Regions from separate parts of the Atlantibacter sp. genome, predicted to be linked through region 3. Evidence: predicted binding sites of a transcription regulator. Region 3 holds the regulator's gene; each other region holds the start of a gene.
The links. Region 3 encodes sigma-54, which starts transcription at its own class of promoters, with help from an activator protein. Its sites were predicted from a motif close to GTTGGCACANNTTTCGCTNT; they were not measured.
Positions count from the first base shown of each region.

Region 1: glnA (glutamate--ammonia ligase) is a predicted target of sigma-54. The motif match lies at 3,871-3,890, and genes of this name have one in related genera.
Region 2: RT120_RS15830 (amino acid ABC transporter substrate-binding protein) is a predicted target of sigma-54. The motif match lies at 3,431-3,450, and genes of this name have one in related genera.

Region 1 covers NZ_DAMBQK010000014.1:91,835-99,792, reverse strand. Annotated here, with positions in the region: gene glnG (nitrogen regulation protein NR(I)) at 1-1,134, opposite strand, end outside; gene glnL (nitrogen regulation protein NR(II)) at 1,191-2,240, opposite strand; gene glnA (glutamate--ammonia ligase) at 2,384-3,793, opposite strand; gene typA (ribosome-dependent GTPase TypA) at 4,162-5,985, shown strand; gene ompL (porin OmpL) at 6,034-6,720, opposite strand; gene RT120_RS13795 (MFS transporter) at 6,800-7,958, opposite strand, start outside.
Region 2 covers NZ_DAMBQK010000018.1:87,108-95,065, reverse strand. Annotated here, with positions in the region: gene RT120_RS15840 (amino acid ABC transporter permease) at 1-1,053, opposite strand, end outside; gene RT120_RS15835 (amino acid ABC transporter permease) at 1,064-2,245, opposite strand; gene RT120_RS15830 (amino acid ABC transporter substrate-binding protein) at 2,319-3,344, opposite strand; gene RT120_RS15825 (hypothetical protein) at 3,830-4,051, opposite strand; gene RT120_RS15820 (efflux RND transporter permease subunit) at 4,336-7,443, opposite strand; gene RT120_RS15815 (efflux RND transporter periplasmic adaptor subunit) at 7,436-7,958, opposite strand, start outside.
Region 3 covers NZ_DAMBQK010000017.1:7,523-15,480, reverse strand. Annotated here, with positions in the region: gene arcB (aerobic respiration two-component sensor histidine kinase ArcB) at 1-656, shown strand, start outside; gene elbB (isoprenoid biosynthesis glyoxalase ElbB) at 885-1,538, shown strand; gene mtgA (monofunctional biosynthetic peptidoglycan transglycosylase) at 1,535-2,263, shown strand; gene npr (PTS phosphocarrier protein NPr) at 2,277-2,549, opposite strand; gene rapZ (RNase adapter RapZ) at 2,546-3,400, opposite strand; gene ptsN (PTS IIA-like nitrogen regulatory protein PtsN) at 3,461-3,940, opposite strand; gene hpf (ribosome hibernation promoting factor) at 4,024-4,311, opposite strand; gene rpoN (RNA polymerase factor sigma-54) at 4,334-5,767, opposite strand; gene lptB (LPS export ABC transporter ATP-binding protein) at 5,934-6,659, opposite strand; gene lptA (lipopolysaccharide ABC transporter substrate-binding protein LptA) at 6,666-7,226, opposite strand; gene lptC (LPS export ABC transporter periplasmic protein LptC) at 7,195-7,770, opposite strand; gene kdsC (3-deoxy-manno-octulosonate-8-phosphatase KdsC) at 7,767-7,958, opposite strand, start outside.

The DNA.
Region 1 (7,958 bases), on a different contig from region 3:
AATCAACACTTCCTGGCCTGCGGCCATCACCGTCAGCCAGCGGCAGGTATTTTCAAGCTGGCGCACGTTGCCCGGCCAGGCGAGACGCGTCAGCGCTGCTTCGGTTTCCGGGTGCAGCAGCTTGGCTTCTACTCCCAGTTCTCGCGCTGCGTCCTGTAAAAAGTGGCGCACCAGGCGCGGTATATCTTCCCGGCGTTCGCGTAGCGGCGGCAAATGCACGCGGATCACATTCAGGCGATGGAATAAATCCTCACGGAATTTGCCTTCCTGAACCCGTAATTCGAGATTCTGATGGGTGGCGGCAATGATCCGCACGTCCACTTTCACCGGCGCATAGCCGCCGACCCGGTAAAACTGCCCGTCTGCCAGCACACGCAGTAAACGGGTCTGCACATCTAACGGCATATCGCCGATTTCATCGAGAAACAGCGTGCCGCCGTCAGCCTGTTCAAAACGTCCCTGACGGATTTGATTCGCGCCGGTAAACGCGCCTTTCTCGTGGCCAAACAGCTCAGACTCAATCAGATCTTTAGGGATGGCCGCCATATTCAGCGCGATAAACGGGGATTTGGCGCGTGGGCTATGGCGGTGCAGTGCATGGGCCACCAGCTCTTTACCCGTTCCTGATTCGCCGTTGATCAGCACGCTTATCGACGAGCGCGACAAACGGCCGATAATACGAAACACATCCTGCATTGCCGGCGCTTCGCCGATAATATCAGTCGTCGGCCCGCTGACCGGCGCATTGCGCGGCTGCTGCTGCTCCTGATAATGGCTGATGGCGCGCTCGACCAGCGCCACCGCTTCGTCAATATCAAACGGTTTGGGAAGATAATCGAACGCGCCCTGTTGATAGGCGCTTACGGCGGCATCCAGGTCAGAATGCGCGGTCATTATGATGACCGGGAGCATCGGATGGCGCTGTTTGATCTGCTTAAGCAACGCCAGCCCATCCATGCCCGGCATACGGATATCCGATAACAGCACGTCCGGGGTTTTGGTGGTCAACGCGTCAAGCACCTCGTTCCCGCTTTCAAATGCCGTGCAGTGCAATCCGGCGCCGGTGAGCGCTCGCTCCAGCACCCAGCGGATGGAGCTATCGTCATCAACGATCCAGACTATCCCTCGTTGCATAAACACCTCGATATACGCGTTATCGCCCAGTCCAGGCAACCTGAACGACGCGGCGGCTATTTTCTAATGGGAAGGTACACCGAAAACTCGGTATGACCCGGCCAACTGGTAAATTCGATTTTTCCCGAATGTTGGTCGATAAGATTGCGGGCAATAGACAGCCCCAAACCGGTGCCGCCTTCGCGGCCACTGACCATCGGGTAAAACAGCGTGTCCTGCAAATGGGCCGGGATACCCGGGCCGTTGTCTTCCACATCAATGCGGGCCGCCAGCCGATAGCGCACGCCGTGCAGCGTCAACTGGAATGCTGTACGGGTACGTAACGTGATTTCTCCGCCTTCGCTACCCAGCGCCTGTAGCGCGTTACGCACAATATTCAGCAGCACCTGCTCGATTTGATCGGGGTCGTGGGCCAGTTCCGGCAGGCTGGGGTCGTAATCACGGATCAGCGTGACGTTATCAGGCAGCTCCATCGACACCAGCTTCACCACGCGCTCCGCAACCTTATGGATGCTTTCCGTGACGTGCATCCCCGGCTGTTGCGGGCCAAGCAGCCTGTCGACCAGATTACGCAACCGGTCGGCCTGCTCGATAATGACTTTGGTGTACTCCGTCAGAGAAGGATCGGGAAGCGCTTTACTCAACAATTGCGCAGCGCCGCGCAAACCGCCGAGCGGATTTTTAATTTCATGCGCCAGGCCGCGCACCAGATCACGTGCGGCGATCTGCTGGGCGTGCTGTAACTGTTCCTGGCTTAAGCGACGCTGATTATCCATCGGTGCCATTTCCAGCAGGATCAGCGTGTCCGGCAGACGTTGGGCGGTCAGGGAAAGAATATGCGAGCGCCCGTCGATCACCAGCGTGACTTCGTTATCAGTAAACCCCTGGCCCGCGTTGAGGCTCTCCTGCATCAGCGCAATATTGAGCGAAAAATAACTCAGCAGTTCCGGCAGCGGTGTGCCGTACAGTTTGCGCGAGCTTTGGGCAAGCAGTTGCTGGGCGGCAGGGTTGGCGTAATGGACCGCCAGCTCGTCATCCACCAGCAAAATGCTGTTAATCAAAGAATTGAGGATCTGCCCAGCATCGGGCAGCATGCCTGTAGCCATTCAGCAGTCTCCGGATGATTGCACCAATTTAGTGCATTATAGCGTTATACAGGCAAAAAGCCTCTGGAATCAGCTTATTGGTGGAGAAAAAAGCCCATCCGAAGATGGGCTAAAATTCCACGGCAACATTAACGACTACAAAATTAAACGCTGTAGTACAGCTCAAACTCTACCGGGTGCGGAGTCATGCGCACGCGGTCATCTTCTTCACGACGCAGGGCGATGTAAGCATCAATAGCTTCGTCGGTGAACACGCCACCGGCAGTCAGGAACTCACGGTCCAGATCCAGCTCGTTCAGTGCTTCTTCCAGAGAGCCTGCAACCTGCGGGATTTCTTTCGCTTCTTCCGGCGGCAGGTCATACAGGTTTTTATCCATGGCTTCGCCCGGATGGATTTTGTTCTTGATACCGTCAAGGCCGGCCATCAGCAGTGCGGCAAAGCACAGGTACGGGTTAGCCGCCGGGTCCGGGAAACGCACTTCAATACGACGCGCTTTCGGAGAAGCAACCACCGGAATACGGATGGAAGCGGAACGGTTACGGGCAGAGTAAGCCAGCATGACCGGTGCTTCGTAACCCGGGACCAGACGCTTGTATGAGTTAGTGGTCGGGTTAGACAGGGCGTTGATCGCTTTAGCGTGTTTAATTACGCCGCCGATGTAGTACAGCGCCTGCTCAGACAGACCCGCATATTTGTCGCCAGAGAACAGGTTAGTGCCGTTCTTGGACAGGGACATGTGGCAGTGCATACCGGAGCCGTTATCACCGAACATCGGTTTTGGCATAAAGGTCGCAGTTTTGCCGAAGCGGTGCGCCACGTTGTGCACCACATATTTGTAGATCTGAATTTCGTCTGCTTTTTTGGTCATGGTGTTGAAGCGGGTTGCCACTTCGTTCTGACCCGCCGTCGCCACTTCGTGGTGGTGAGCTTCAACAACCAGGCCCATTTCTTCCATGGTCAGACACATAACAGAACGGATGTCCTGTGCAGAGTCGACTGGCGGAACCGGGAAGTAACCCCCTTTCACGCCCGGACGGTGGCCTTTGTTGCCGCCTTCGTATTTGGTCGAGGAGTTCCATGCGCCTTCGATATCGTCGATAGCCACATGAGAACCAGAAATGGTGCTGCCGAAACGGATATCGTCGAACAGGAAGAATTCCGGCTCTGGCCCGAACAGCACAGTATCCGCGATACCGGTAGAACGCAGGTACTCTTCAGCGCGCTTGGCGATGGAACGCGGGTCACGGTCGTAGCCCTGCATGGTGCCCGGCTCAAGAATATCGCAACGGATGATCAGCGTGGGTTCTTCGTAGAACGGGTCCAGCACTGCGGTGGATGCGTCAGGCATCAGCACCATGTCGGATTCGTTGATGCCTTTCCAGCCACCAATCGAGGAGCCATCAAACATTTTGCCTTCTTCGAAGAAGTCAGCATTTACCTGATGGGAAGGGATTGTGACGTGCTGCTCTTTACCTTTGGTATCAGTGAAGCGCAGATCAACAAACTTCACTTCATGTTCGTTCAGCATCGTCAGAATGTGTTCGGCGGACATACTTACTCTCCCGGATTGGTCATCGTCGTCGTGGAATGGCACTGCTCAATAGTTGGTGTTTTCACCCTGATTTAGATAAAGCGAAATCTGTGCCAACTTTCAAATTACCCTAAAAAGGCGCTATTATGCACACCATAGTGCAAAAGGGCTGCACCAGGATGGATACCTTGCACCAATATAGTGCTCATGTGTGAATATTGAGCACCATATTGGTGCAATTTTCGTTGGGCGCTCTCTTTTTGGCTTCGTGAAACCGATCACAATCCCTTACTGTTTATATTGTTTGTAAAGGTTCTTTGTGATCCTGTTTAGTCCTTCGATTAATACGTGTACAATAACGCGCTATTTCTAATGCCTGAGGCAAAGTTGTGATCGAAAATCTGCGTAACATCGCCATCATTGCGCACGTTGACCATGGGAAAACGACCCTGGTTGACAAGCTGCTGCAGCAATCCGGTACGTTCAGCGAACGTGCTGAGACCACAGAACGTGTGATGGACTCCAACGATTTGGAGAAAGAGCGTGGGATTACCATCCTCGCTAAAAACACCGCTATCAAATGGAATGACTACCGTATCAACATCGTTGATACCCCAGGGCACGCCGACTTCGGTGGAGAAGTTGAACGTGTTATGTCCATGGTGGACTCAGTACTGCTGGTTGTGGATGCAATGGATGGCCCAATGCCGCAGACCCGCTTCGTAACCAAAAAAGCGTTTGCTCATGGTTTGAAGCCTATTGTTGTTATCAACAAAGTTGACCGTCCTGGTGCGCGTCCGGACTGGGTTGTTGACCAGGTATTCGACCTGTTCGTAAACCTCGACGCGACTGACGAGCAGCTGGACTTCCCAATTATTTATGCTTCTGCGCTGATGGGTATCGCAGGCAACGATCACACCGACATGGCGGAAGATATGACTCCGCTGTATCAGGCGATTGTTGACCACGTACCGGCGCCGAACGTTGACCTCGACGGTCCGTTCCAGATGCAGATCTCCCAGCTCGATTACAACAACTACGTTGGCGTTATCGGCATCGGTCGCATCAAGCGCGGTAAAGTGAAGCCTAACCAGCAGATCACCCTGATCGACAGCGAAGGCAAAACCCGTAACGGTAAAGTCGGTAAAGTACTGACCCACCTCGGTCTGGAGCGTATTGAATCCACCGAAGCGGAAGCAGGCGATATCATCGCGATCACCGGTCTGGGCGAACTGAACATCTCCGACACGCTATGCGATCCGCAAAACGTGGAAGCGCTGCCGGCCCTGTCTGTTGACGAGCCGACCGTGACCATGTTCTTCAACGTCAACACCTCACCGTTCTGCGGTAAAGAAGGTAAGTTCGTGACCTCTCGTCAGATCCTTGAGCGTCTGAACAAAGAGCTGGTGCACAACGTGGCGCTGCGCGTTGAAGAAACGGAAGACTCCGATGCGTTCCGCGTATCCGGTCGTGGCGAGCTGCACCTGTCGGTGCTGATCGAAAACATGCGTCGTGAAGGCTTCGAACTGGCTGTGTCCCGTCCGAAAGTTATCAACCGCGTGATTGACGGCCGTATGCAGGAACCGTTCGAAAACGTCACCCTGGATATCGAAGAACAGCACCAGGGCGCGGTTATGCAAGCCATGGGCGAGCGTAAAGGCGACGTGAAAGACATGATCCCTGACGGCAAAGGTCGTATTCGTCTGGATTACCTGATCCCGGCGCGTGGCCTGATCGGTTTCCGTACCGAGTTCATGACCATGACTTCCGGTACCGGTCTGCTGTACTCCACCTTCAGCCACTACGACGACGTGCGTCCGGGCGAAATCGGCCAGCGTAATAACGGCGTGCTGATCTCCAACGGCCAGGGCAAAGCGGTTGCGTTTGCGCTGTTCGGTTTGCAGGATCGCGGTAAGCTGTTCCTGGGGCACGGTGCAGAAGTGTACGAAGGCCAGATCATCGGTATTCACAGCCGTTCTAACGACCTGACCGTTAACTGCCTGACCGGTAAGAAACTGACCAACATGCGTGCGTCCGGTACCGACGAAGCCACGGTTCTGGTTCCGCCGATCAAAATGTCTCTGGAGCAGGCGCTTGAGTTTATTGATGATGACGAACTGGTCGAAGTGACCCCGACGTCCATCCGTATTCGTAAACGTCACCTGACCGAGAACGATCGTCGTCGCGCAAGCCGCGGTTCGAAAGAAGACTAAGATTGTTTGAGTGATGCAAAAAAGCCGCTGATTTCAGCGGCTTTTTTTTTAAAACGAATACCGTAACCCTAAGCGTATACGGTACTGCTCTTTGTTATACGCATTCCACCGGTCCAGCCACTGCAACTCCAGATACGGTAACCAGTGCTGATCGACTTTATACCGAAAACCGTTAGTGATTTCCCAGTGATGGTCCTTGCCATTTTTGCTGTGGTAATCGTTCACACGCTGAAAAAAATGAGGCTCAAAGATCCAGGTGAACAGGTCGGTGACTTTAAAATTCCAGTAATTGGCAAACTCGTGGGTATCGTTTTTATCCATATTGCCGTTGAAGTCGGGTGTATCATAATTATTGTGGTTATAGCGGTAGCGGAACGTCAGATTAAACCACGGCGTGAATTTATAATTGGTATCTAAATAAACGGCACCACCGGAGCCGTCACGACTGTCATTAATTAATCCGCCGGGCTGAAAAGTTAATTTATCGGTAGGCCTGAAGAGCGGATACCAGCCTTCTATTTCGTTATAGCTGTGTTTGATTTCATCCCATCTGCCGAGGTTGTAGGCGTTAGTCACCATAATGCCTGCCCCCCTGTCAAAGTTATAACCCGCTCTGAGGATAACTTCATGCAGATCCGACGCGGTATTATAGGCTTCACGGGTTTCCACATACGCCCCGGCAAAAACCGGGCTGGAAATGGTCAACACCAACGCTGCTGTGAGTCGTTTTTTCATTATGCTTTCCATGTATCAAGTACAGAAAGGCCGCCCTCATGCGAAGCACGAAGGAAAGTCATTACGGCCAGGTTTTTAGTTATAAAGTGACGGCTGACGCTTTATTTTCTTTATTGATTTCAGATTCAGGGGATAAATATTTTTTGCGTTTTCCGAGCTCCTCGATAATAAAAGCGAAACGTTGTTCATTGAGTTTATAAAACAGCCCCATGGTTACTGCGGCGATAATCGCCAGGCTGCTGGGCCAAAGAAAAATAAGTTGCCGTAACCCCGCCAGGGTTGCATCACTTTGGGCGATATGTGGGATATAGCCGATTTGAGTCAACATAATACCTGGCAGAAATCCGGCCAGCGCGGCGGAAATTTTTCGCGAAAAGGTATAGCCGGTATAAACCGAACCTTCGGCGCGAATACCGGTTTTCCATTCGCCATATTCCACGGTGTCCGGAACCAGCGCCCAGTTAAGGCTATTCACAAAGGCGGTCCCGAAAAACGCCATGCAGGAAAACAGCACAAATATGAACGAGCTGCTGCCCCAGAAAAAGTTCAGCACATCGCCCACAGCCCAGAGGATTAACCCTCCCAGGTAAACCTGTTTCTTGCCGAAGCGCTTTACCGCAGCAGGGACTAACAGCACCCCTACCAGGATACAGCCCATACTGAAAAAGCCCATCCATGACAGCAGGTGGATATCGTTGAGTACGTATTGGGTGTAATAAACCTGAATCGCCAGCTTAATGTTAAATGCCGCCAGCGTGCACAGGTTAGCGATACACAGCACCAACAGCGGTGGATTACGGAAGATGGCGTAAAACGATTTAAGAATGCTCGGCTTATGGTGAGTGGGTATCACTTCTACATAGCGCTCTTTTACGCCGCTGTAGCACCACCAGATGCAGCATAGCCCGACAGTCACAAACAGTATGGCCGCTATCAGATAACCTAACGATGAACTGGAAATAAACATTGCCTGAATCGGCATAAAGCCAACGGTGCAAATCAACAAACCCACCGTTGCGCCGCCTTGCCGCCAGGCGGCGAGCTGGGCGCGCTCATTAGGGTTTTTGGTGATGGCAGGCACCATCGCGCCATAAGAACAATTCATCAGGCTATAAAAAAGCCCGAACAGCATAAACAGCGCCGTGGCAATGGCGGTTTTCACCGGCAAATCAAAACCGGTAGCCATAAACTGCGCTGTGGCCACCAGCGCAACCGGTAGAGAAGCGTAGAGAATAAAG
Region 2 (7,958 bases), on a different contig from region 3:
GCGCGACATACTGAAACAGAAGATCCAATAGATCATGGCGGCAAATACATAACCTTCGGTCGACATGCCCAACCATGCTGGGTCGACCGTGGCCTGCTGCACGCTGCTGAAGAGATCAAACAGCCCAATAATGATCACCAGACTGGTGTCTTTAAACAGGGCGATAATGGTGTTGACCAGACCCGGGATCACCATCTTTAATGCCTGCGGGAGGATCACCAGGCCCTGGGTTTTCCAGTAACCCAGGGAGAGAGATTCTGCGGCCTCGTATTGGCCTTTCGGTAGCGCCTGAAGCCCTCCGCGCACCACCTCGGCAACATAGGCCGACTGGAACAGAATCACCCCAACCAGCGCCCTGATAAGCTTATCGATACTGGTGCCTTCCGCCATAAACAGCGGCAACATGACGGAGGACATAAACAGCACCGTGATCAGAGGTACGCCGCGCCAGAATTCGATAAAAATCACCGACAGGATCCGCACTACAGGCATGGCCGACCGACGCCCTAACGCCAGCAAAATACCCAGCGGCAATGCGCCAGCGATCCCCACCGCAGCGATAATCAGCGTTAGCGTGAGTCCGCCCCACTGGCGGGTTTCTACACGCTCCAGGCCAAAGAAACCGCCATACATCAGAAACCACACCACAATCGGATAAACCACCGCCCAGAGGGCGATGTATTTACCGCGTTGCGGTATGCTTTTCCAGAACATCGGCGCGATGGAAAGCAGCGTGATAATGAGCGCCAGATTGATTCGCCAGCGCTGGTCGTGTGGATACAGCCCATACATAAATTGGCCAAACCGGGCGTGAATGAACACCCAGCACGCGCCTTCCTTCGTGCAATCCGCGCGCGTTTCACCAATCCAGTTAGCCTGAAACAGCGTCCAGTTGAGCAGCGGCGGAATCAATTCCCACATCATCCACAAACAAAATAATGTCAACAGGCTATTAAACCAGCTGGAAAACAAATTTTTGCGAACCCACACCCACATGCGTCCTGAGCCAGTAGCGGCAACGCGCGGGGTAGGGCTCATGAGTACTTTGCTCATCATGGCTCCTTTAGCGCTCAACCAGGGCAATGTGCCGGTTATAGAGGTTCATCAGCAGAGAAATTGTCAGGCTGATAATCAGATAGACCGACATCGTGATAGCGATGGTTTCAATCGCCTGACCGGTTTGGTTCAATACGGTGCCAGCGAACAGCGACACCATATCCGGGTAGCCAATCGCCGCCGCCAGCGAAGAGTTTTTAACAATGTTGAGATACTGGCTGGTCAACGGCGGAATAATGACGCGCATTGCCTGGGGAATAATCACCTGGCGTAGCGTGACCGGGTTCGGCAAACCCAGTGACCGTGCCGCTTCATGCTGACCATACGGAACGGACTGGATCCCGGCGCGAATGATCTCGGCGATAAATGCGGAGGTATAAACCGAAAGTGCGAGCGTCAGGGCTGCCAGCTCAGGGATTAGCGCCATTCCCCCCCGGAAGTTGAAACCACGTAACTCGGGCACGTCCCAGTGTAGCGCGGCACCAAACGTCCAGTGAGCGACCAGCGGCAGCGCGATAAGCAGTACCAGCGTCACAGGCCAGGTACGCCGCAACTGCCCTGTTTTGATTTGATGGTTTTTATTAAAGCGAAACAGGCCCGCCGAAATCGCCAGCGCGACAAGAATAGCCAGCACGAATCCCAGCGCGCCTTCACCTAACGCCGGTGCGGGAATATAAAGCCCCCGGTTGCTGAGAAATGCCAGGTCAAAGGCATTCACCGCCTGGCGTGGGCCTGGCAAATTGCGCAGTACGGCGAAGTACCAAAAGAAAATTTGCAGCAACGGCGGGATATTACGGAAGGTTTCGATATAAACGGTAGAGAGCTTGCGTAACAGCCAGTTGTCGGACAGGCGCGCCAGTCCTAAAAAGAAGCCAAGAAATGACGCAAACACAATACACAGCGCAGAAACTAACAGAGTGTTAAGCAACCCGACAAGGAAAACCCGGCCATAGGTATCCCCTTGCTGATAATCAATCAAATGCTGAACTATGCCAAATCCGGCGCCGCGATCGAGAAAAGCAAACCCTGACGTAATGCCACGACTGTTGAGGTTTGTAATGGTGTTGTGGATCAGATAAACAGCAATACCAATAACCGCGGCGATTGCCAGTATTTGAAACAGCCAGGCGCGAACCGCGGGATTGGAAAAGGAGAGTTCTCCTTTTGCGTTTGGGCGGCGATGGGGCATATGCGAACCTCAATAACAAAACTCTGGTTTGGGCGCTGCAAAGGCGCAGCGCCCGTTACAACAACGTGCGTGATTAGCGAACCGGCGGAGCGTATTGAATGCCGCCGTTGTTCCAGAGGTTGTTCTGACCGCGTTTGATTTTCAGCGGGCTTTCGGAACCCACGTTACGTTCAAACACTTCAGCATAGTTACCGACCTGCTTAACGATGTTGTAAGCCCATTTGTTATCCAGCTTCAGATCCTTGCCATAATCGCCCTCTTTGCCCAGAAGATGGCCCATGTCCGGCGTGGCAGGATTAGCGGCTTTCTCATCGACGTTTTTAGACGTGACGCCCATCTCTTCCGCGTTGAGCATAGCGAACAGCGTCCAGCGCACCACGGAGAACCATTCATCATCCCCGCGACGCACCACTGGACCCAGCGGCTCTTTCGAGATCACTTCCGGCAGGACGATAAATTCATCCGGGTTGCTGAGTTTAATGCGCAGGGCATACAGCTGAGACTGGTCAGAGGCCAGGGTATCGCAACGGCCCGATTCCAGCGCTTTTGCCGATTCGTCGGAACGATCAAAAGTGACCGGGGTATACTTCATGTTATTGGCTTTGAAATAATCCGCCACGTTCAGCTCAGTATCGGTACCCGCCTGGATACAGACCGTTGCGCCATCCAGTTCTTTGGCGCTTTTCAGCCCCGCTTTGTTATGGGTCAGGAAACCGATGCCGTCATAATAGGTCACGCCAGTAAAGGCCATGCCCATTCCGGTATCGCGAGAAGATGTCCAGGTGGTATTGCGGGATAACAAATCCACTTCGCCAGATTGCAGTGCGGTAAAGCGTTCTTTCGCCGTCAGCGGGGTATATTTTACTTTTGTGGCATCGCCAAATACGGCAGCCGCGACGCCACGGCAGACATCAACGTCAATTCCGCTGAATTTACCGTCTGCATCCGCATACGAAAATCCAGGTAAGCCATCACTAATACCGCATTGAACAAAACCCTTCTTTTTTACTGCGTCAAATGTCGCGCCTGCATGTGCCTGATTTGCAACAGCCATCAGTGCGCCTGCCGCGGCAAGCGTGGCAATAATCATCTTCTTCATAGTGCATCCTGTGTGGCGAAATTATCGTTATATTGGCGTCCCGTGGGCACGCTAATTACCTGTCTGTGGCAACAGCCATAAACGTTAAAGCAAAGGGAGTGCCAGTTTTGCATCGGGGAGATAATGCATTTATTTCGATGCAATAAGCGAAGTGTAGACAGGAAACGTAAAACGTAATGCTCGCCAATGGTGCGAAATTACAACCTGCGCCACATTTTGGAGCAAAATAATTAAATAGCGTCGTCGTGAAGTAACTAATTAATTTCTCAGGTTAATATTGGCAGGGTAAGGGATGATGAATGATGTGAGATAAATCACGAGGCAGAGTTAAAGCCCGAAAAAAGAAATAAAGAAATGTGAGTTATTGCAGAAATTTTAATTTTGCTTTGGTGCGATTAAATAACAAATTAACAGCCTGGCAAAAAGAGTTGCACCGTTTAAATGCAAACGGCGCGATGAACGCGCCGTTTCGGAACAGACTGGCATTATTTACTCAGCGCGATGATACCCATCGTTAAGCCCGCTACCGCTGCTGCGCCGCCAGCGATCGCGCCAGCTGTTTCCCAGTTATCCTGAGTGGTGCCTTTCATACAGGTGTTGGTATGGACCAGACGCCCCTGATCGTCATACACCGGCACACATGGGGAGTCATGCGCACAACCGGCTAGCACTGCACAAAGGGATGCTACAGCGATTAACTTCTTCATGGTATTACCTCATTAGAATAATCATCCAGAAAACCTCGCTAACGGTAATATTATTCATAACCTTATAGCGCTGGATTTGATAGACGCATTTTACCACTGGCAAAAAATGGAGAGGAGCAGACATTATTTTCAATTCATGTGGATTGTAAAAATAATGGAGAGGAAAATTTACGCTGGAACCGAAAAGTTACTCAGTTCCAGCGGTGGGTTTATCTCATTAATAAATGAACGTATTTAGCATGTAAAAACATGAAAGACATCCGATGTCTTTCATGTTTACAGGGTTACTTTTTATTAAACCGTTGGCGAATTACCACAAAGAATGCCGGGACAAAGAAAATGGCCAGTAACGTCGCGGCAAGCATACCGCCCATCACTCCGGTACCCACCGCATTCTGCGAACCGCTCCCGGCGCCTTTACTCATTACCAGCGGCAACACGCCAAGGATAAACGCCAGCGATGTCATAAGGATTGGTCGAAGGCGCATCCGTACCGCTTCCAGCGTTGCTTCGATAAGATTTTTACTTTCTTTGTCCATCAGGTCTTTGGCAAATTCGACAATCAGGATGGCGTTTTTGGCGGAAAGACCGATAGTCGTGAGCAAACCGACCTGAAAATAAACATCGTTATCAAGGCCTTTTACCGTCGCCGCAAGCAATGCGCCTACCACGCCCAGAGGCACCACCAGCATTACCGAGAACGGAATAGACCAGCTCTCATACAACGCGGCGAGGCACAGGAACACCACAATCAGGGAGATGGCATATAAAGCAGGAGCCTGGTTGCCGGATAACCTTTCCTGATAGGACATGCCAGTCCACTGATATCCAAACCCGGAAGGCAATTTAGCGGCCAGTGACTCCATCACCTCCATGGCCTCCCCGGTACTTTTACCCGGCATGGCTTCACCCTGAATTTCCATAGAAGGCAAGCCGTTATACCGCTCAAGTCGCGGTGAGCCTTTAACCCAATGTGATGACGCGAAGGCCGAGAACGGCACCATTTCACCGCTGCTGCTGCGCACATAGAGCGTATTAAGATCTGATGGCAACATACGGAATTTTGCATCCGACTGGAGATAAACCTTTTTCACCCGGCCTTCATCAATAAAGTCATTAACGTAATTGCCGCCCAGTGCGGTAGACAGCGTTTGGTTGATATCGGAGAGCGCGACACCCAGCGCCTGCGCTTTATCCTGATCGACATCAATCTTAAATTGCGGCGTGTCTTCCAGACCATTCGGCCTGACGCGGACCAGCACATCGGAACGCTGAGCCGCTTCACCCAATAGCTGATTGCGCGCCTGAGTTAAGGCATCATGCCCCTGGTTTGCCTGGTCGATCAGTTCAAAATCGAAACCCGTGGCGGTGCCCAGTTCGATAATGGCGGGCAGGTTGAACGGGAATACCATCGCGTCACTAATATGCCTGAATGCCATCGTCGCGCGCGCAATAATGGACTGCGCCTTGTTCTCGTCACCGGAACGCTCTTCCCAAGGTTTGAGGCTGATGAACGCGATACCGGCGTTTTGCCCCTGTCCGCTGAAGCTAAACCCGTTAACCGTGAACACGGATTCGACGTTTTTACTTTCTTTGGTCAGGTAATAGTCATTGATTTCATCAAGCACTTTCTGGGTGCGCTGCTGCGTCGCGCCGGAAGGTAGTTGCACCAGGGTCATAAACACACCCTGATCTTCCTCGGGCAGAAATGAAGTAGGCAACTTCATAAACAGCATCACCATTCCCGCCACGATAAGCACGTAAACAACCAGATAGCGCGTGGTACTGTGAATAATCCGGCTTACGCTATTACTGTAGTGGTCGACGCTCTTATCGAATAAGCGGTTGAACTTACCAAACAGCCCGGCGTTTTTATCATGCTTCTCCCCTGACGGCGGTTTCAGCAGCGTCGCGCACAGCGCTGGCGTCAGGATCAGTGCGACCAGCACTGACAGTGCCATGGCAGAAACAATCGTGATCGAAAATTGTCGGTAAATCGCACCTGTCGAACCGCCAAAGAAAGCCATTGGGATAAATACGGCGGAAAGCACCATCGCGATGCCCACCAGCGCGCCCTGTATTTGCCCCATAGATTTGCTGGTGGCTTCTTTCGGCGGCAGATGATCCTCTTCCATAACACGTTCAACGTTTTCAACGACCACGATGGCATCGTCAACCAGCAAACCTATGGCAAGTACCATCCCGAACATCGTGAGGGTATTAATGGAGTACCCGAATGCAGACAACAGCGCGAACGTGCCCAGCAGAACCACAGGCACGGCAATCGTTGGGATCAGCGTAGCGCGGATATTTTGCAGGAAAAGGTACATCACCAGGAACACCAGTACGATAGCCTCGAATAGGGTTTTGACCACCTCTTTAATAGAGATTTGGACAAACGGCGTGGTGTCATAGGGATAGGTCACTTTTAAGCCTTTTGGAAAGAAGGGCTGCATTTTCGCCAGCTCGTCTTTTATAGCTTTAGCCGTATCGAGGGCATTCGCGCCCGTCGCCAGTTTGATCCCTAACCCCGCGGCGGGTTTCCCGTTGATTCTCGCTATGGTGTTGTAGTTTTCGCCCCCCAACTCTACGCGCGCCACATCTTTAAGGCGGATCAGCGAGCCGTCTTTATTTACGCGTAACGTGATGTTTTCAAATTCCTTAACGCTCTTAAGGCGAGTCTGGGCAATGATCGAGGCATTGAGTTGCTGCCCGGCCACCGCAGGCGTACCGCCAAGCTGACCCGCAGCGATTTGCGCGTTCTGAATTTTCAACTGATTGACGACATCAACCGGCGTCAACTGATAATTGTTTAACGCGTTGTTATCCAGCCAGATACGCATAGCGAACTGCGCGCCAAAGAGCTGCACATCGCCCACGCCAGGCGTGCGGCTGATAGGATCTTTCACCGTTGAAGCGACGTAATCCCCCAGCTGTTCCTGGTTCATACTGTTATCAGAGGAGATAAAGCCTGCCACCAGTAAGTAGCTGCTACTCGATTTCTCAACGCCGATGCCCTGTTGTTGTACCTCCTGAGGAAGCAAGGGCATCGCCAGCTGCAGTTTATTTTGCACCTGCACCTGAGCGATATCGGGATCGGTGCCGGATTCAAAGGTCAGAGTAATGGTCACACTGCCAGACGCATCGCTGGTGGAGGACATATACATCAGGTTATCGATGCCGTTCATGTTCTGCTCAATCACCTGGGTCACAGAGTCCTGAACAGTTTGCGCATCCGCGCCGGGATAGGTAGCAGAGATGGCGACGGCAGGCGGCGCTATCGTTGGGTACTGAGCCACAGGCAACTGGATAATGGCCAGCCCGCCGGCAATCATCAACAGAATGGCCAGAACCCAGGCGAAGATTGGTCGCTGAATAAAGAAATTAGCCATGTTCGCGAGCGCCTTGCTGGGTTTTTTCTGCGGCGTCGTCAGTGACCGGGTTTACCGTTGCGCCTGCTTTAATATGCTGTATGCCGCTGACAATCACTTTGTCGCCCGGCTTAAGTCCCTCTTTCACCAGCCACCGATCGCCTATGGCTTCTGATGCGACGACCGGGCGGGTTTCAACTTTGTTCTGTTCATCAACCACCATCACTAACGCGTCACCGCGCGGTGTCCGGGTGACGCCTTGCTGAGGCACCAGTATCGCGTCAGGCTGGGTACCTTCATCGACCCGCGCTCTGACAAACATCCCCGGCAATAGCTGATGATCGGGATTAGGGAACACTGCCCTTAACGTCACGGAGCCAGTGCTTTCATCCACGGTCACATCGGTAAATTCAAGCTTCCCGGGATGCGCATAGGTTTGGCCATTATCCATAATAATGTTCACGCCGCTGGTGCTGTCTTTCGTCAGGCTACCTTGCTCGATAGCCTGCTTAAGTTGCAGAAAGTCGTTGCTGGAC
Region 3 (7,958 bases):
TTGATATGTTTAAACTGGGTGAATATGACCTGGTGCTGCTGGATATCCAGCTTCCGGACATGACCGGGCTGGACATTTCCCGCAAACTGACCAGCCAGTTTGACGCCAGTGAACTGCCACCGCTGGTGGCGTTAACGGCCAACGTTTTGAAAGACAAAGGTGAATATTTGGCGGCGGGCATGGATGACGTGCTCAGTAAACCGCTATCTGTCCCGGCGCTTACCGCCATGATCAAGAAGTTCTGGGATTCCCGTTCTAACCATGAGGAGAGGATCGTGTCACTCGAACAACACAGCAAACAGAACGCATTGCTGGATGTCGCAATGCTGGAGCAGTACATGGAACTGGTTGGGCCGAAACTGATCACAGACGGTCTTGCCGTGTTTGAGAAAATGATGCCGGGCTACCTGAGCGTCCTGGATTCCAATCTGACCGCCCGGGATCAAAAAGGGATCGTCGAGGAAGGCCATAAGATCAAAGGCGCGGCAGGATCGATCGGTTTACGCCATCTCCAGCAGGTCGCGCAGCAGATCCAGTCTCCGGATCTTCCGGCATGGTGGGATAACGTCGGCGAATGGATCGAAGAGCTGAAACAGGAGTGGCAAAACGACGTGGCGGTGTTGAAAGCGTGGGTAGCGAGCGCTCCAAAAAAATGACCCCGGCTATACCGGGGTGCGCGAATACTGCGCCAACACCAGGGAAATCGAGGCCATGTTAATGGTGTTGTGTTAGTCGGGTAACATGGCCGGGTAGATGAAACTGCACGTGCATTAAGATAGCAAAACTTAAATTTATTGTTACGTGAATCAGTTAAATGTGTGAAGCATAGCGTTTTATAAGCGTAATTAATCTGCTTCGGGATGTCGGAAGAAAGGAAAATCGCGATGAAAAAAGTAGGCGTGGTGCTGGCAGGATGTGGCGTTTATGACGGCGCTGAAATCCATGAAGCGGTGATCACTTTACTGGCGTTGGCACGGCAGGGCGCGCAGGCTTGTTGCTTCGCACCGGATAAACCCCAGGCCGATGTGATCAACCATTTGACCGGGGATCCTATGGCGGAAAGCCGCAATGTGCTGATCGAAGCAGCGCGTATTGCCCGTGGCGCGATCAAACCCCTTAGCGCGGCCAATGCCCGTGAACTGGATGCGCTGATCGTACCCGGCGGCTTTGGTGCGGCGAAAAACCTCAGCAACTTCGCCAGCCAGGGCAGTGAATGCGCCGTCGATCCTGAATTAAAGCGCCTGGTACAGGCGATGCACGCGGCGGGTAAACCGCTGGGGTTTCTGTGTATCGCCCCCGCGATGCTGCCAAAACTGATCCCCGCGCCGCTGCGCCTGACTATCGGCACCGATATCGATACCGCCGAAGTTATTGAAGAAATGGGCGGCGAACATGTGCCATGCCCGGTTGAAGATATCGTGGTCGACGAAGAGAACAAGCTGGTGACCACCCCGGCTTATATGCTGGCCAAACGTATTGATGAAGCGGCAGACGGCATTGAGAAACTGGTCGTCAGGGTGCTGGATCTGTGCGAATGACGCGGGGCCGCTTGCCGATCGTCGGTACGCTAAAACGGTGGATTGTCCGGTTACTGTTAGGGGTTTTTGGCTTGTGGATTGCCGGGATCCTGATGTTCAGCATGCTGCCGGTGCCTTTTTCCGCCGTGATGATTGAGCGGCAGCTTTCCGCCTGGCTGCACGGTGATTTCGGCTATGTGGCGCACTCTGACTGGGTCGGTATGGATGAGATCTCGCCGTGGATGGGCCTCGCGGTTATCGCGGCTGAGGATCAAAAATTCCAGGAGCACTGGGGGTTTGATATGGCGGCGATCCAGAAAGCTGTCGCCCATAATGAGCGCAATGAAACCCGCATTCGCGGCGCGTCGACGCTGTCTCAGCAAACGGCAAAAAATATGTTTCTGTGGGACGGCAGAAGCTGGCTGCGCAAGGGGCTGGAAGCCGGTTTAACCGTGGGGATCGAGACGGTATGGAGCAAGCGGCGGATCCTGACGGTATACCTTAACGTCGCCGAATTTGGCAACGGGATCTTTGGCGTGGAAGCCGCCGCGCAGCACTATTTTAATAAGCCAGCCAGCAGGCTTAGCGCTTCGCAGGCCGCATTGCTGGCCGCTGTGCTGCCAAACCCGCTGCGTTTTAAAGCGGATGCGCCGTCAGGCTACGTGCGTTCGCGGCAGGCCTGGATCCTGCGTCAAATGCAGCAGCTTGGTGGGGAGTCGTTTATGGCGCAGCACAAGCTTGATTGAGCGCGCCGGAAGGTTAGTCTTCGTCGAAACCCGCGTTAAACAACGCAATTACCGCTGCCAGCGCTTCGACTTCCTGCGGGCCATTGGCTTCGATTTCAATATGACCGCCCTGGGCGGAATCCAGCATCAACAGGCCGATAACGCTGCTGGCTTCCGCTTCGGTGCCCGCCTCGTTTCGTAATAACACTTCCGCATCAAAGCTTTGCACTAATTCGAAAAGCTTCATTGCCGGGCGTGCATGCATGCCCAGCTTATTGGTGATTTCAACGGTTTGTTTGACGGTCATGTTTTACGTTTTTCCAGCGTGCGATGGCGGGACTGGACGTTTTTGCCGCGCGAGCGGAAGTAATCAGCCAGTTGCTCGGCAATGTACACAGAGCGGTGTTTGCCGCCAGTACAGCCAATGGCCACCGTTAAGTAGCTACGGTTGTTGGTTTCCAGCATCGGCAGCCACAACTCAAGATAGCTGCGCGTCTGGTAGATAAAGTTATGCACCTCGGTGTGGCGGTCTAAAAACGCCGCGACCGGTTTATCCAGACCGGTCATCGGACGGAGTTTCGGGTCCCAGTGCGGGTTAGGCAAAAAGCGCACGTCAAACACGTAATCCGCATCGATAGGGATGCCGTGTTTAAAGCCAAAGGATTCGAACACCATGGTCAGTTCACGCTCGCGTTTACCCAACAGGCGGGTACGCAGCATTTCCGCCAGTTCGTGGACAGACATCTCAGAAGTATCGACGATCAAATCAGCGCGGGAACGCAGCGGCTCCAGCAGATCGCTTTCTTTGTCGATAGCGCTTTCCAGTGAGAGATTCTTGCTGGAAAGAGGATGCAGGCGACGGGTATCGCTGTAACGGCGGATCAGCGTATTGCGATCGGCATCGAGAAACAGCAACTGCGGCGAGAAGGTATCCGGCAGGTTGTTCATCGCCTGTTCGAAAATTTCCGGTGATTCCGGCATGTTGCGAACGTCAATGCTGACAGCGGCGGAAATATGATTATCCGAAAGCGTCCGGGCAAGATCGGGTAAGAGCACAACCGGCAGGTTGTCTACGCAATAGAACCCCATATCTTCCAGCGCACGCAACGCCACGGACTTTCCTGAGCCTGAGCGTCCGCTGACAATCATCAATACCATCTCGATTTCTCCCACACGGCGGGCTGCTTCGGTACAGCCAGGGTGACTTCCTCCACCCAATTATTCACTTTGGTTTTCATTGCTGCCTTCAGTAATGATCTGATACAGCTCTTCGTCGCTTTGCGCGGCACGCAGGCGGCGGCAAATCGTTTTGTCCGCCAGACGCTTCGCCACTAATGACAGGGTATGCAAATGCGTTTTAGTTTGATCTGCCGGGACCAGTAAGGCAAACAGCAGGTCTACGGGTTGGTTATCAATGGCATCGAATGCGATAGGCGTCTCAAGCTGCACAAACACGCCTACGGCGCGCAAGGTATCTTCTTCCAGTTTGCCGTGTGGAATGGCAATGCCGTTGCCGATACCGGTACTGCCCATACGTTCGCGGGTCAGGATCGCTTCAAATACCACTTGTGGCGGCAGGCTTAACTGTTTTGCGGCCAGTTCGCTGACGATTTCCAGAGCGCGTTTTTTGCTCTGGCAGTGAACACCGCTGCGGGTACATTCCTGGTTAAGGACACTGCTCAAATCATAAGTCATCATATTTTCACCTAAGCATTCTCAATGCCAACGGCTCGTCGTCAGTGACCACGAGCCGTTGAAACACCAGGTAAACGCCCGGACTCTTAATGTTGTTTTAGTTTATCTTTATGTTTAGTCAATTGACGCGCCAGTTTATCAATAAGCCCGTCGATGGCTGCATACATGTCTTGCCCTTCCGCACTGGCATGAATCTCCCCACCGTTCACATGCAGAGTCGCATCCGAAATGTGAGTGACCTTCTCCACTTTCAGCACAATATAGACCTGGTTTATCCTTTCAAAATACTGCTCCAGCTTGGCGAACTTCGTGTTCAAAAACTCGCGCAAAGATTCAGTGATTTCGACGTTATGTCCTGTGATGTTGAGCTGCATAGTGTCTTCCTTATCGGTTATGTCAGACCAGTTGTTTACGCTGGTTTGACGGCGGAATGGACAGAGACTCTCGATATTTGGCGACGGTACGGCGTGCCACCATGATACCTTGTTCAGACAGCATGGAGGTCAGTTTACTGTCGCTCAGGGGTTTTGCCGGATTCTCGCCGGCGATTAATTTCTTCACCAGAGCCCGAATAGCGGTGGAGGAGGCTTCGCCGCCGCCTTCAGTATTCACATGGCTGGAGAAGAAATACTTCAGTTCAAAAATGCCGCGCGGGCTATGCAAATATTTTTGGGTCGTGACGCGCGAAATCGTCGATTCGTGCATTTCGACGGCCTGGGCGATATCTGCCAGCACCATCGGTTTCATATGCTCTTCACCCTGTTCAAAAAACGCCTGCTGCTGTTCTACAATGCAGCGGCTAACACGTAACAGGGTGTCGTTGCGGCTTTCCAGGCTCTTAATCAACCAGCGTGCTTCCTGAAGGTTGCTGCGGATAAACTGGCCATCGGCGTCGTTGCGGGCGCTACTGCCCATCGAGGCATAATGCTGATTGATCTTTAAACGCGGAATACTGTCGGCATTGAGTTCTACCGTCCAGACGCCGTTGTGTTTGCGCACCAGCACATCCGGGATGACATATTCCGGCTCGCTGGTTTGAATCGACTGGCCCGGCCTGGGATCGAGGGACTGGATAAAATTGACCGCTTCTTTGAGGATGTCTTCTTTGAGCCGCGTCACGCGCATTAGCGTGCGGAAATCGTGATTCGCCAGCAGATCGAGATATTCGCTGACGATCAGCCGTGACTCTTCCAGCCAGGGGGTGTCTTTGGCATATTGCGAAAGCTGGATCAACAAGCAATCTCGCAAATCCCGCGCGGCGACGCCGACAGGATCAAAACGCTGGATGCGCTTCAGTACGGCTTCGACTTCTTCAATATCCGTTTCGTCATCCCCGACGCTTTCCAGAATATCTTCCAGCGACACGGTGAGATAGCCGGTGTCGTCCACGGCATCGACGATAGACGTGGCAATCGCGCGGTCGGTATCGGAAAAGGGGGTCAGTTCAACCTGCCACATCAGGTAATCCTGGAGTGACTGGGTGGTTTCGCCCTGATAGATGGGCAGTTCGTCATCCTGATAATCCACCCCGTTACCCGAAGGTGTGCCGGCGGTGTAGATTTCGTCCCAACTGGCGTCTAACGGCAGTTCGTCCGGCATCTCTTTCTGTTCAAGTGCGTCGGCGGTGTCCAGCGTTTCAGTATCACGGGCTTCCTGAGTGTCTATCTCATCATGAGAGTCGGTTTGCTCCAGCAACGGATTGCTGTCCAGCGCCTGTTGCAGCTCCTGCTGGAGTTCTAACGTAGACAGCTGCAACAAGCGGATCGCCTGTTGCAGTTGCGGCGTCATGGCAAGCTGTTGGCTTAGCCTCAGTTGCAAACCTTGCTTCATATTCAGAGCAACATTCCTCAGGTTTATACCCTAACTGTACAACCTCTCTGGCATCGAAAGCCGATGCAGGGAAGCGGCAAGGGGTACTTACGTCAATTATACCTGCACAGGCAGATTCTGAAGCTTCGTCAGGGAGCTTCAACCCTCTGTGATTTGCTCTACCGTATCAGAGTCTGAACTCTTCCCCAAGATACACACGTTTAACCTGTTCGTCTTGCAGGATTTGGTCAGGCGTACCGTGCGCAATCAGGTTGCCCTGGCTCACGATATAAGCGCGCTCGCAGACCGCCAGCGTTTCGCGGACGTTGTGGTCGGTGATCAGTACGCCGAGGCCGCTGTCGCGCAGGTGCTCAATAATACGTTTAATATCAATTACCGAGATGGGATCTACCCCAGCAAACGGCTCATCAAGCAGAATAAATTTGGGATTCGCCGCCAGCGCGCGGGCAATTTCAACGCGGCGACGTTCACCGCCGGACAGCGACTGACCGAGGCTATTACGCAAGTGGTCGATGTGGAACTCTTCCATCAACTCGACGGCGCGGTCTTCACGCTGTTCGTTGGTGAGATCGTCACGGATCTGCAACACCGCCATCAGGTTGTCATAAACGCTCAGGCGGCGAAAAATCGACGCTTCCTGCGGGAGGTAACCAATACCGCGACGGGCGCGGGCATGCAAAGGCAGCAGGCTGATGTCTTCATCATCAATGATGATATTCCCGGCATCGCGCGGGACAATTCCCACCACCATATAGAACGTCGTGGTCTTGCCCGCACCGTTCGGGCCGAGCAGACCCACAATTTCACCTGAATTCACCGTCAGGCTGACATCCTCGACGACGCGGCGGCCTTTATAGGCTTTGGCGAGGTTTTTCGCTGTTAATGTTGCCATAAAAAATTAGTTACTCTTGTTGGGCGCTGGCGCATTGGCGGCGGGTTTGTTCTTGTCCTGCAACTGCGACGGCACCAGCACGGTCGTCACGCGTTTGCCCTTATCGCTAAACGCCTGCATCTTCTGCTCTTTGACCAGGTAGGTGATTTTGTCGCCCTTGATGTTGCTGTCCAACTGCTCAAGGAAGGCATTGCCGGTCAGGGTCACAAAGTCATTTTGCAGTTCATAATGCATGGTATCGGCACGGCCTTTCACCGGTTTGCCGTTGTCCTGCATCTGGAAAAAGGTGGCGGGTTTACCGTAGCCGTCGATCACCTCTTTGCCGCTCTCGCCGCCCGGACGGGTGACAACCACTTTGTCGGCATTGATTTTGATCGTGCCCTGGGTCACCACGACGTTACCGGTGAAGGTCACGATGTTGCCCTGCATATCCAGCGACTGTTGATCGGATTCGATATGAATCGGCTGATCGGTGTCACCGGTCAACGCCAGCGCTGGAAAAGCCGCCGCCAGCAACGCACCGGATAAGGCAAGGTTAAGGCTGAGTTTGTTTATTTGGAATTTCATAGGACGTTCTAACCTTTTCAATCAGCTCGGCAGTTTTGCTGCGTAAGTTTCCGCGCATTTTCAGGCCGCTGGAGTTAAAGCTGGTGCCGTATAACGTCACCAGATCGTCTGACGCCACATCCTGCGTCAGCAGATTGATCTGCGCGTTATCGGTAGTAATTTTGCGTAATTGCGCTTCAGGGGTCAGCGCGTCAACAACGACATTGCCATACAGATACAGCATCCTGTCATTAGTCAGTTTGGCTTTATCTGACTTGATTGACCAGGTAGGAACTTTGTTGGCATCCAGCATGATCATGACAGGTTTCGTAAACCACGACACGCCACTATCAGAAAAGTATTCAACGTGTTGCGCTTCCAGCTGGTAATTCAGCGCCCCTTCAGGACTATAAACCAGCGTGTTGGATTGCTCGCTTTGGTAAGTCGGCTCGTTGTTATTATTAACGACCTGCGTCGCGTCATCCTGGCTGGTCAGATTAATACCGATCAAAACCAGCGCGACCAGCGCGAGCAGAATGATAACCCAACGTCTGGTTTTACTCATATCGATTGCCCTTTGGCGTCTTCCAGCTTGCCCTGCGCCAGCAGCAGCAGATCGCAAACCTCACGTACCGCGCCCCGGCCACCGGCGATGTGGGTGACATAATCCGCGCGCGGCGTCAGCAGAGGATGGGCATCGGCAACCGCCACGCTGAGCCCAACGTCTGCCATCACCGGCCAGTCAATCAAATC